Regions from separate parts of the Geobacillus sp. G4 genome, predicted to be linked through region 3. Evidence: riboswitches for the same ligand, from Rfam matches in the RefSeq annotation. Region 3 holds a riboswitch; each other region holds the start of a gene.
The links. A riboswitch is a leader RNA that binds a small molecule or an ion and turns the genes downstream of it on or off. The one in region 3 is predicted to bind S-adenosylmethionine.
Positions count from the first base shown of each region.

Region 1: another riboswitch for S-adenosylmethionine. It lies ahead of ABS784_RS00100 (hypothetical protein); the one in region 3 lies ahead of ABS784_RS07370 (methionine biosynthesis PLP-dependent protein).
Region 2: another riboswitch for S-adenosylmethionine. It lies ahead of metK (methionine adenosyltransferase); the one in region 3 lies ahead of ABS784_RS07370 (methionine biosynthesis PLP-dependent protein).

Region 1 covers NZ_JBEPJY010000001.1:20,942-25,137, reverse strand. Annotated here, with positions in the region: gene opp4A (oligopeptide ABC transporter substrate-binding protein) at 1-1,611, shown strand, start outside; SAM riboswitch class I at 1,671-1,775, shown strand; gene ABS784_RS00100 (hypothetical protein) at 1,846-2,052, shown strand; gene ABS784_RS00095 (VOC family protein) at 2,197-2,580, shown strand; gene ABS784_RS00090 (PaaI family thioesterase) at 2,734-3,216, shown strand; gene ABS784_RS00085 (PaaI family thioesterase) at 3,416-3,832, opposite strand; gene hutG (formimidoylglutamase) at 3,974-4,196, shown strand, end outside.
Region 2 covers NZ_JBEPJY010000002.1:338,149-342,344, reverse strand. Annotated here, with positions in the region: gene ABS784_RS03900 (Rpn family recombination-promoting nuclease/putative transposase) at 1-582, shown strand, start outside; gene pckA (phosphoenolpyruvate carboxykinase (ATP)) at 726-2,312, opposite strand; SAM riboswitch class I at 2,531-2,645, shown strand; gene metK (methionine adenosyltransferase) at 2,775-3,986, shown strand; gene ABS784_RS03885 (gamma carbonic anhydrase) at 4,009-4,196, opposite strand, start outside.
Region 3 covers NZ_JBEPJY010000004.1:249,585-253,780, forward strand. Annotated here, with positions in the region: gene ABS784_RS07355 (GNAT family N-acetyltransferase) at 1-424, opposite strand, end outside; gene ABS784_RS07360 (YjcG family protein) at 426-947, opposite strand; gene ABS784_RS07365 (alpha/beta hydrolase) at 1,046-1,774, opposite strand; SAM riboswitch class I at 1,961-2,071, shown strand; gene ABS784_RS07370 (methionine biosynthesis PLP-dependent protein) at 2,273-3,376, shown strand; gene metC (cystathionine beta-lyase) at 3,380-4,196, shown strand, end outside.

The sequences.
Region 1 (4,196 bases), on a different contig from region 3:
GGCGGTGTGTTGAAATACGGACTTGTGTCCGACACGCCGTTTGAAGGGACGCTCAGCTACGCGTTCTACACAGGTGTTCCAGACGCTGAAATTTTGCAATTTTTCGATGAATCACTCTTCCGAACAAATGGAGACTATGAAATTACGAACGATGGCGCCGCCACATATGAGCTGTCCGACGACAAAAAAACGATGACGATCCGCATCAAAGATAATGTCAACTGGCATGACGGCCAGCCGGTGACGGCGGAAGACTTGGAGTATGCGTATTTGGTCATCGGCCATAAAGATTATACCGGCGTCCGCTACGGCGACGCGCTCATCCAAGACATCGTCGGCATGGACGAATACCATAGCGGCAAAGCCGATAAAATCGCCGGCATTAAAGTGATCGACAAAAAGACGTTGACGATCACATGGAAGCATGCGAACCCGTCTGTGTTGACCGGCATTTGGGCGTACCCGCTACCGAAGCATTATTTGAAAGATGTGCCAATCAAACAATTGGCGCAATCAGATAAAATTCGGAAAAACCCGATCGGCTTTGGCCCGTTTAAAGTAAAGAAAATCGTGCCAGGCGAATCGGTGGAGTTCGTCCGCAATGATGACTACTGGGCAGGCAAGCCGAATTTGGCAGGGGTCATTCTGAAAGTCGTCAGCCCGCAAGTGGTGCTGCAAGCGTTGAAAAAAGGCGATATTGACGTTGCGGAATTCCCGACGGATCAATATTTGAATGCGAAGGGAACGAAAAACATTCAGTTTATTGGCAAAATTGACCTGGCCTACAATTACATCGGTTTTAAACTCGGCCATTGGGATGCGAAAAAGCAAGAAAATGTGATGGACAACCCGAAATTCCAAAACAAAAAGCTGCGCCAAGCGATGGCGTATGCCATCAACAACCAAGAGGTAGCTGACCGCTTGTACCATGGCTTGCGCTTCCCGGCGACAACACTCATTCCTCCGTCGTTCCCGGGTTATCATGACAAAACAATCAAAGGATACACATATAACCCGGAAAAAGCGAAACAGCTGCTCGATGAGGCTGGCTATAAAGATGTGAATGGCGATGGCCTGCGCGAAGACCCGAACGGCAAAAAGTTCACGATCAACTTCTTGTCAATGAGCGGCGGCGACATTGCCGAGCCGTTGGCAAAGTTTTATATGCAATGCTGGAAAGATGTGGGCTTGGATGTCCAATTAGTGGACGGCCGTTTGGCGGAATTTAACTCGTTCTATGACATGGTTGAAAAAGACGATCCGAAAGTCGATGTGTACGCCGCCGCATGGGGGACGGGAACAGATGTCGATCCGTACGGATTGTACGGCCGCAACGTCATGTTCAACTACTCGCGCTGGGTGAATGAGAAAAACGATGAGCTGCTTGAAAAAGGACATTCCGAGCAGGCGTTTGATAAAGAATACCGCCGGAAAATTTATAGTGAATGGCAAAAGTTGATGAATGAAGAGGTGCCGGTTATTCCAACGTTGTATCGTTCGGCTATCTACGCGGTCAACAACCGCGTTGCCAACTTCACGGTCGATCCAAGCTCGAAGCTAACGTGGAAAGACGTCGGAGTCACATCAGAACAGCCGGAGGTGTCGGAATAAATGATTGCTGTCGCGGATTATGTATGATAGCATAAAAAATAAAAAAACAAATTGCATACGTCTTATCAAGAGTGGGCGAGAGAACGGGCTTGATGACCCCACAGCAACCTGCCGCTGGCAAGGTGCTAACACCCGCAAAGCGGTTTCGCTTTGGATGATAAGAATGGCTCATGACCCCCTTCGCATCATTCCGAGGCGAAGGGGGTTTTTGATTGATGGGAGGTGAGAAAAACGGTGGCAGAACTTTATTCTCTCCGCGCCTGCATGGTGTCGCACTTGCCGGCCGCGGCGTTCGCTGTTCATGTGATGCGCTGTGTGCAGGCGGAGCTCATTCAGTTGGACCCGCAAGCGGTGGTGCATGTCGACCGCGGGGATGGATATAGCCATCTATATGGGGAGATGCAAGCAACGACATTTTCTATTTTGCTGATGAATGCCTAGGCGGATGAGCGGAAGTTAGAAGGGACGTACGCCCTTGATCGCTGCATATGGGCGGAGCTCGGGAAAAAAAGATTTTCCCTGCACGCATGACGCCGTATTTACGGGCGGTGTTTTCAAGTCCATAATGGAAAGGGAGAGCAAGCAATGGCAGTTAAAAAGTTCGAGCATGTCGGCATTCAAGTGAAAGACATCGAGGCATCGAAGGAGTTTTACCAAAACGTCGTCGGCCTTGAGCTGTTAAGCGAGATGATCCATACGAACGGAACGATGAAACTGGCGTTTTTAGGAATTGACGGCTCGATCATCGTCGAGCTGATCGAAGGATACAACCCGAATTTGCCGACGGAAGGAAAAGTGCACCATGTGGCGTTTACGGTGGAAGGCATCGAGCAAGAGAAAGAACGGCTTCAATCGCTAGGCGTCCCGCTTGTTTGGAACGACATTACGACGCTTCCGAACGGGGCGAAATATTTGTTTTTCCTCGGTCCGGACGGCGAATGGATCGAGTTTTATGAGCCGGGGCAATAATTGAACAAACGGCAGGCGGCCCGCTGTTTCGGCCGCCTATGAATTTGCCGTCTGGCTGCCTCGTTCGGCAAGGCCTGTGGCTTATTGCCATGTTCGGGCTCGCCGTCTTCCTGATGCAATGATATACTAGAAAAAGAGAGGGGGGAGGATCAAGTGGAAGAAACGATCGTTCACGCCATTCAAGACGACTATCCGGATGAATTCGCCTGGTGCTACGGATGCGGGCGATTGAACGAGCAAGGCCATCACTTCCGCACCGGTTGGCAAGGGGACAAAACGGTGACCGTCTATACACCGCGCCCGGAACATACGGCGATCCCCGGGTTTGTGTACGGCGGGCTGATCGCCTCGCTCATCGACTGCCACGGCACCGGGTCGGCGGCGCTGGCGTTGCATCGGAAAAATGGCCATGAACCAGGGAGCGGGGAAACGCCGCCGCGCTTTGTCACGGCGTCGCTTCACGTTGATTTCGTCAAGCCGACGCCGCACGGTGTGCCGCTTGTCGCCGTCGGCACCGTGACGGAGATTCATCCGAAAAAATGGCAAGTTGATACGGAAGTGTTCGCTAACGGCGAACTGTGCGCCCGCGGCCAAGTCGTGGCCGTTGTTATGCCGAAAACGTTTGTCCGTGCGTAACAAGCGACGAAAAGCGCCGGAGAGAGGTTTTTTGACAGCGCTTTCTCCGGCGCTTGGCCACTGATTGAAAACGGCTGTGCCTGCCTCGTTTCGCCATGCGCTTGCCTCTCATGATCACCTCTACCGCTGCTGTTTCTCCCCGTCGAGTTCAAGGAAGACGATGTGCAAAAACGCTCTTTCCTTCGAAGATCCATCATCTTCACGGTTTGTCCATGATCAGCACTGACGATGTGGCGCTCGCCACGTCTTTGCCGTTTTGCCGCACGATGGCGGTCACATAAGCGACGGTTTTCCCGAACTTTTCCACCCTAGCCTCGATTTCGGCTTCCCCAGCCGCTGCCGGGCGGTGAAATGTCGTCTGCAAGTTGATGGAGGCGTGCATTTGGTCATCGCGAAGCAAGGTCGTCACCGCATAAGCCATGAGAATGTCCGCCGCCGCTCCGACAAATCCGCCCATAATCACCCCGTTGCCGTTGAGAAGCGATTCGCTGATCGCCCATACGCCTTTCGCATAGCCGTCTTGGGCTTCCGTCAAGCGGACGCCAAGCGACTTGTCGCATGGCGGCGGCGCGCTTTGACCGGCGATGACATCGTGCAAGTTGGTCATTGGCTTCATCTGGAACACCCTTTCTGTTGTCAATCATGTTTTTTTATTCGCCAAACGGCGGCGATTTCCTCTTTTCACGTCCGTGAGGAGGAGAACGGCAAAGCGGCAGCGAAAGAAACAAGAAGCTGATGATGGAAAGGAGATGGTCTCATGTATCAACCGCCAGACGCCTTCCGTTGGACGGGGCGGATTGACAGCGTGAGCGATGAGCGGGCGTTTCGTCTTCATCAGCGCATTCGCTTGCTCGATTTGTCGCAGCCATTGGAGCCGGTGGAACGAGCGGCGGCATTCATTGGGTTTGCATGCGACGAAGGAGTGCGCCGCAACCAAGGACGCCAAGGGGCGAAAGAGGCTCCGGCCGCCATTAAAGCGG
Region 2 (4,196 bases), on a different contig from region 3:
GTTCCGATCGCCATCTTCAGCTATGATGAACACCACGATGAACCTTCCTCATTGGTCGTCCAGTTTCCGTTTTTGACGGTTCTCGATTTTCGTTACTTGACGGTGGAGCTGCGCAAACTGCCGTGGCGCGCGTACATCCGCCATGACAATCCCGTCGCCGCTGCCTTGTTAAGCAAAATGGGGTATAATGAAGAAGAAAAGGTCGAAGTGAAAAAAGAATTTTTGCGCATGCTCGTCCGCCTTGAGCTCGATGAGGCGAAACAGCGGCTGTTGTTCGGTTTTTTTGAAACGTATTTGCGGTTGTCCGAAGAGGAGGAAGCCAAACTGCGAAACGAGGTGAGCCAAATGGAAACGAAGGAAGCGAAGCAAGTGATGGAGCTCATCGTCTCGTACGAACAGCGGGGAATGGAAAAGGGAATTCAACAAGGAGTCAAACAAGGGATGAAGCAAGGGCGCCAAAAAGGGATTGAGGAAGGGAAGCTCGACGTGGTGAAGAGAATGCTGGCGAAAGGGTATGATGTCGACACGATCCACGAACTGACCGGGCTGCCGGTTGAGAAGATCGAACGGGTGAAGGGGTAAGCAGAGCAGACTCTTCGCCGTCGAGCCTCACATTGTCGTCGACCCCCAATCGTGCAAAAACCCCGGGGGATCGACGACAATCATTTTATGCGTTCGAAAAAACAGCCGGACAGGGAACGGCTCCCTGTCCGGCCGGGTTCTTGTTACACGAGCGGTCCGCCGAGTTTTTCGATCGTCGGGTCGATATGGGCGAACTTTCGGAAGTTGGCGCGGAACTTTTGCGCCAGCTCTTTTGCTTTTTGTTCGTACGCTTGTTTGTCAGCCCATGTGTTTTGCGGCTGCAGGACGTCATCCGGCACGCCGGGGACGTGGGTTGGGATAGCGAGGCCGAAAATCGGGTCTTGCACCGTTTCGACGTTGTCCAGCTCCCCTTCGACGGCGGCTTGCACCATCGCCCGGGTGTAGGCGAGCTTCATGCGGCTGCCGACGCCGTACGGTCCCCCTGTCCAGCCGGTGTTGACCAAAAAGACGCGGACGTTGTGTTCGGCGATTTTTTGCCCGAGCATTTCCGCGTATTCGACGGCCGGGCGCGGCAAAAACGGTGCGCCAAAGCACGTTGAGAACGTTGCTTCCGGTTCGGTGACGCCGCGTTCGGTGCCGGCGAGTTTGCTTGTGTAGCCGCTTAAGAAATGGTACATCGCCTGTTCGCGCGTCAGCTTGCTGATTGGCGGCAGGACGCCGAACGCATCAGCCGTCAAAAACACGATCGTGGACGGATGGCCGGCGACGCTTGGGTCGACGATGTTTTTGATCGCTTGAAGCGGGTAGGCGGCGCGCGTGTTTTCCGTCAGCGTGCCGTCGTCGTAATTCGGCACCCGCGTCGCGTCGTCGAGGACGACGTTTTCGAGCACCGCGCCGAAGCCGATGGCGTCAAAAATTTGCGGCTCTTTCTCGCGCGATAGGTTGATGCATTTCGCATAGCAGCCGCCTTCGATGTTGAAAATGCCGCGGTTTGACCAGCCGTGCTCATCATCGCCGATCAAGCGGCGGTTCGGGTCGGTCGAGAGCGTCGTTTTTCCCGTTCCCGACAAGCCGAAAAAGAGGGCGACGTCGCCTTCCTGGCCGACGTTGGCCGAGCAGTGCATCGGCAGGATGCCTTGTTCCGGCAGCAAATAGTTCATCACCGAGAAAATCGATTTTTTCATTTCGCCGGCATACTCGGTGCCGCCGATCAACACGGTGCGCCGTTCAAACGAGATGATGATGAACGCTTCCGAGCGCGTGCCGTCAACTTTCGGGTCGGCTTTAAAGTTCGGCGCGCAAATGACGGTGAATTGCGGCTCATGCGCGGCGAGCTCTTCGGCGTTCGGCCGGATGAACAGCTGATGAACGAACAAGTTGTGCCAGGCGAATTCGTTGACGACTTGAATCGGCAGCCGGGATTTCGGATCGGCGCCGGCAAAGCCTTTAAACACGAACAGTTCATCTTTCTTCATTAAATAGTCGAGCACTTTGTCGTACAGTTTATCAAACGTCTCCGGAGACATCGGCTGGTTGACCGCGCCCCAGTCGATCGTTTGCTTCGTTGACGGTTCTTCGACGATGTATTTGTCTTTCGGCGACCGCCCTGTGTACTTGCCGGTTGTCACCGCGACGGCTCCGGTGTGCGTCAGCCGTCCTTCGTTCCGCCGCAGGACTTTCTCGACGAGCTCGGCGACGGACAGTTGATGATGCACGTACGGTTTTTGCAGCAATAAATCAAGCTTATTCGTCATGTTTGCGATCCCCATATTCAAAACCTGCCTTCTTTTTGTAATCACTCTTGAAAATAGTATAACACATTTTTATTAATAGTCCATACTAATTGTGTGGGTTTTTCAAACTTTATTTTGCCCAATGTGTTGGTTTCCTTGAGGAAAGAATTTTCGCGGCTGGAAATGATAAAAAATGAATTTTGATAGTTGACTTTGCCGATTCCGTTGCGATAAGATAAGTCATTGAACGGATACTCTTATCCCGAGCCGGTGGAGGGACAGGCCCGATGAAGCCCAGCAACCGTCACAACTGTACATGTGTGAAATGGTGCTAACCTGTGGCAAGGCGCAGTCCTTGAACGATAAGAGTGAAAGGAAGCAATACGATTGCCATGACCTTTCCTCAGCCGTTACAGGAAAGGTTTTTTATATTGCGAAGGGAAAAAGGGAAATGAGTTCCGTGTCGCCACATTATGCCAAGAGGAGGAAACAAACCGAATGTCAGCCAAACGCCGCTTGTTTACTTCAGAGTCTGTGACGGAAGGACATCCGGATAAAATTTGCGACCAAATTTCTGACGCCATTTTGGATGCCATTTTGGAAAAAGATCCAAACGCCCGCGTCGCCTGCGAAACGAGCGTTACGACCGGGCTGGTGCTCGTGAGCGGGGAAATCACGACATCAACATACGTGGACATTCCGCGCATCGTCCGCGATACGGTCCGGGAGATCGGCTACACGCGCGCCAAATACGGATTTGACGCCGATACGTGCGCGGTGCTGACATCGATTGACGAACAATCGCCGGACATTGCGATGGGGGTGGACCGGGCGCTCGAGGCGCGCGAAGGTCAGATGACTGACGAGGAAATCGAAGCGATCGGCGCCGGCGACCAAGGATTGATGTTTGGGTTCGCCTGCAATGAGACGGAAGAATTGATGCCGATGCCGATTTCGCTTGCGCACCGCTTGGCGCGCCGATTGGCGGAAGTGCGCAAAACGGACGTCTTGCCGTACTTGCGGCCGGACGGGAAAACGCAAGTGACGATCGAATACGATGAAAACGGCAAACCGGTGCGCGTCGATACGATCGTCGTTTCCGCGCAGCACCATCCGGAAATTACGCAAGAGCAAATCCAGCGCGACATTAAAGAGCAGGTCATCAAGCCGGTCGTGCCCGCGGAGCTGCTTGATGAGAACACGAAATATTTCATCAACCCGACAGGACGGTTTGTCATCGGCGGTCCGCAAGGGGATGCTGGGTTGACGGGGCGCAAAATCATCGTCGATACGTACGGCGGCTACGCCCGCCACGGCGGTGGCGCGTTCTCGGGCAAAGATCCGACGAAAGTCGACCGCTCGGCGGCGTATGCGGCCCGCTATGTCGCGAAAAACATCGTCGCGGCAGGACTGGCCGACAAATGCGAAGTGCAGCTTGCCTACGCGATCGGCGTCGCCCGCCCAGTTTCGATTTCGATCGATACGTTCGGCACCGGCAAAGTGTCGGAAGACATTTTGATTGAAGTCGTGCGCAACAACTTCGATCTCCGCCCGGCGGGCATCATCAAAATGCTCGACCTTCGCCGCCCGATTTACAAACAGACGGCTGCTTACGGCCATTTTGGGCGTACGGACATCGACCTGCCGTGGGAGCGCACCGACAAAGCCGCCTTGTTGAAAGAACAAGCGCTGGCGTTGGCGGACAAGTGATGAAAGAAAAAGAGCTGCCTGATCACGGCAGCTCTTTTTTGTCGGCGCACGATGTCCGCTGTTGCTGCAGCGCTTTGTAATACTGCCCTTTCTCGACATATTCGCGGCGGATGCGCTCCATTTCGCGGATATCGTCTTCCGTCAGTTCGCGGACGACTTTCGCCGGCCGGCCGAGGGCGAGCGTGTTGGGCGGAATTTTTTTGCCCGGCG
Region 3 (4,196 bases):
ATTTCACCATCGTGACATGTGGGATGCCGGCGTCCATAAAGACGCCGGAGACGGTCGTATAGCCGAGCTTTTGGTAAAACGGTTCTGCGTGCGTCTGGGCGTTCAGTTTCGCCGTTTTCGCCCCTTTTGTTTTCGCCAGCTGTTCGATCGCTTCCATCACCATCCGTCCGGCGCCGCGGCCGCGGTAGGACGGCAGGACGCAAATGCGCTCGATTTTGCCGACGCCTTCGTCAATGAAACGGAGTCGCCCAGCACCCACCGGTGTTTGGCCATCATACAGGACGAGGTGGAACGAGTCGTCCTCGAATGTGTCGATTTCCTCGTCTTCCGGCACGTTTTGCTCCTCAATGAATACGAGCCGGCGGACGCGCAAGGCGTCTTCGTACAAAGCGCGATCTTGCGTTGTGCCAATCGCAATGTTCATCTCAGACCGTTTCCTTTCCTCCGACGATAAACGTTTCATAGACGGTCCACGAGCCGTTTTCCAGCTGATAGAGAAGATGGAAGCGGTCGACGGTCTCCTCGAAGTGCACATCTTGCAGCTTCAGCTGGCTGTAGACGTCCGCATATTCTGCGCCCGGCAAATCGCGGCCGATCGTAATGTGAGGCACGAACACAAACTCCGGCTTTCCGGCGAACAAGCCGCTGTGCAGTTGTTCATGAAGGCGCTCGAGCACGTCGTTTGGTTCCACCTTCAAATAAATGATGTTGCTTGTCGGGTAAAACGAGCTGAATTTCGTCACTTTGATCGGAATGGGAGGTGTTTCCGCCGCAATGCGGCGCAACTCTTTCGCCATTTTTTTTATTTGCTCCTCATCCGCTTCAAATGGGTATTTCAGCGTAATATGCGGCGGGATGAGGGCGTAATGGCTGTCGTACCGTTTCCGGTACGAGTTGGCGAAGTCCTGAATCCGTTTTGGCGGAAAGATCACAATGCCGTACTTCATTTTGTTTTCCCTCCTTGAACCAGTTCTTTTTCCATGCACAGGAAACGCACGGAATGGATGCGGCGGCTTCGACATCTTTGAAGTTGCTCCGTTTTGTCCTATAATGATAAAACAGCGGCTACGGCCCGGGGTACATCCGGCTGCCAATACGTCCACGCATGGCCGCCTTCGAACTCATGGTACGTATAAGCAAACCGTTTTTCCATAAACAAGTCCCGCGCCATTCGATTCGGGGTGATAAAATCGCGCACATGGCCATCCGTCGTTTTCACCGCTGTTTCCTCTGTGCCAACAGAATGGTAAAGCGAAAGGAGCGATGGATCGCGGAATGAGCGGATGCGCGCCAATACCGAGTCATCGATATAGGGGGACTGCATGGCGATTTTCCCAAATGTATGCGGATACAACAACCCGGCTAGAAGCGACACCGTTCCGCCGAGCGAATCGCCGATCAGCGCCCGGCCTTTGCCCATTTGGTATGTCGGCAGTTCGCGGTCCAAAAACGGGACGAGCTCATGGGCTAAAAAACGAAGGTATGCTTCGTGCTTTCGTCCTTCCGGGTGGTATTTCTCGTAGCGGTCGTTGACGTTCCGATACGGGATGCCGACGACGATCGTCCGGTCGATTGTTCCTTCTTCCATCAGCGTTTCGATGACGGTTTTCATTTTTCCATACATAAAATAATCTTTGCCGTCTTGCGCGATTAATAAAGAATATTTGTAAAGCGGCGAAAAATTGCTTGGCAAGTAGATGAGCAGTTCGATTTCTTCTTGCAGCTCTCCGCTGTACAACTTGCAGTCGCGCATCGTTCCTGTTGCTGTCGCCATGACCATCCTCCATGAAAGCGTAAGTTCATCTGTTATTGTAACATATTTGCACCAAAAGATGTTAATGAACGGCTCGAATTTTTTGTGAATTTGCCGAATGGTGCCATTGATAAAAAAATGACTTGCAAAAACGGGGGGAATGCGCTACATTTTTTATTAAATTAGAAAAATTGAATACGCGTCTCATTCTTATCAAGAGAAGCGGAGGGAACTGGCCCAATGAAGCTTCAGCAACCAGCCGCCCGGCGGCCAGGTGCTAAATCCAGCGAATTGAGCATTCAATTCGGCAGATAAGAAGAAGCATGACCATGTGCGTATGGAAAAGTCTTCTTCTTAGAAGACTTTTTTTATTTACTCAAGCGGCCGCTTCCATCAACCGCGAGGCGGTTTCGGACGAAGGCGCTCGGCCGCTGCCCGAGAGACAGCGGCGCTTCGTTTGGCGCCAAGCGGTCGGCCGTTGACCCATGATGGAATTTTCAGCAGAAGGAGAGAGATGAGATGGAGAAACTGGAGACGTTGTTAGCGCAAATTGGCAACCGGAGCGAAACGGCGACGGGGACGGTCAACCCGCCTGTTTATTTTTCCACCGCTTACCGCCATGCCGGCATCGGAGAGTCGACCGGGTTTGACTACATCCGCACCGGCAACCCGACGCGCAAAATCGTCGAAGAAGCGATCGCGAAGCTTGAAGGCGGCGACCAAGGCTACGCGTTCAGCTCCGGCATGGCCGCCATTCAGACAGTGCTCGCCTTGTTTGAGAGCGGAGATGAGTTTCTCGTATCGGCCGACCTGTACGGCGGCACGTACCGCCTGTTTGAGCGCGGCTGGCGCAAGTACGGTCTTGGGTTCCATTACGTCGATTTTACCGATCTTGCTGCTGTAGAGGAAAAAATTGCGGAAAAAACAAAAGCCATCTTTTTGGAAACGCCAACGAATCCGCTCATGCACGAGACGGATATCTCTGCGGTCGCCGAGCTCGCCAAGCGGCACGGGCTTTTGTTGATCGTTGACAACACGTTTTATACACCGGTGCTTCAACGCCCGATCGAACAGGGCGCCGATATTGTCATCCACAGCGCCACGAAATATTTAGGCGGCCATAACGACGTCTTGGCCGGTCTTGTCGTCGCCAAGGGCGAGGAGCTCTGTCAACGCCTGGCCGAGTATCAGAACGCCATCGGCGCTGTTTTGTCGCCGTTTGATTCGTGGTTGCTGATCCGCGGGATGAAAACGCTGGCGCTAAGGATGCGCCAACATGAAGAAAACGCGAAGCGAGTGAGCGCCTTTTTGCGCGAACATGAAGATGTCACCGATGTGTTGTATCCGGGAAGAGGCGGGATGCTGTCGTTCCGGATTGCCGATGAAAAGTGGGTGAACGGGTTTTTAAAAAGCTTGCGCCTCATTACATTCGCGGAAAGCTTAGGCGGAGTCGAAAGCTTTATTACGTACCCAGCGACGCAGACGCATGCGGACATTCCTGAGGAAATCCGCATCCAAAACGGTATTTGCAACCGGCTGCTCCGTTTCTCGGTCGGCATTGAGCACGCTGACGATTTGATCGCCGACTTGGCGCAGGCATTGAAAAACATGAAAGAGGTGTAAGCGATGGAACAGGAATGGTCGTTTTCGACGAAACTGCTCCATAACGAATGGAAAGTCGACCGCGCAACCGGGGCGGTGAGCGTGCCGATCCAGCACGCCTCCACGTTCCATCAGTTCGATTTCGATTCATTCGGCAAATACGACTACAGCCGCTCCAGCAACCCGACGCGCGAGGCGCTTGAGGAAACGATCGCGGCGTTAGAAGGCGGCGTGCGCGGATTCGCCTTCGCTTCTGGCATGGCCGCCATTTCGACGGCGTTTTTGCTCTTGTCCAGAGGCGACCACGTCCTCGTGACGGAAGACGTTTACGGCGGCACGTACCGGATGATCACCGAAGTATTGAGCCGCTTTGGCATTGAGTATACGTTTGTCGATATGACCGATTTGCGCGCCGTCGCCGAAAACATCCGACCGAACACGAAAGTCATTTACATGGAAACGCCGTCCAATCCGCTCTTAAAAGTGACCGATATTCGGAGTGTTGTCAAGCTGGCGAAAGCGCATGGCTGCCTAACGTTTCTTGACAATACGTTTATGACGCCGGCGCTGCAGCGGCCGCTTGATCTTGGCGTCGACGTCGTCCTACACAGCGCAACGAAATTTTTAGCCGGCCATAGCGACGTCGTCGCCGGGCTGGCGGTCGTGAAAGACGAGGAATTGGGAAAAGAATTGTACAAACTGCAAAACGCCTTTGGCGCCGTCCTCGGCGTGCAAGATGCGTGGCTTGTGCTGCGGGGGATCAAAACGCTTCATGTCCGGCTGAAACAATCGTCCGAATCCGCCCTGGCCATCGCTGAGTATTTGGCGCGCCATCCGAAAG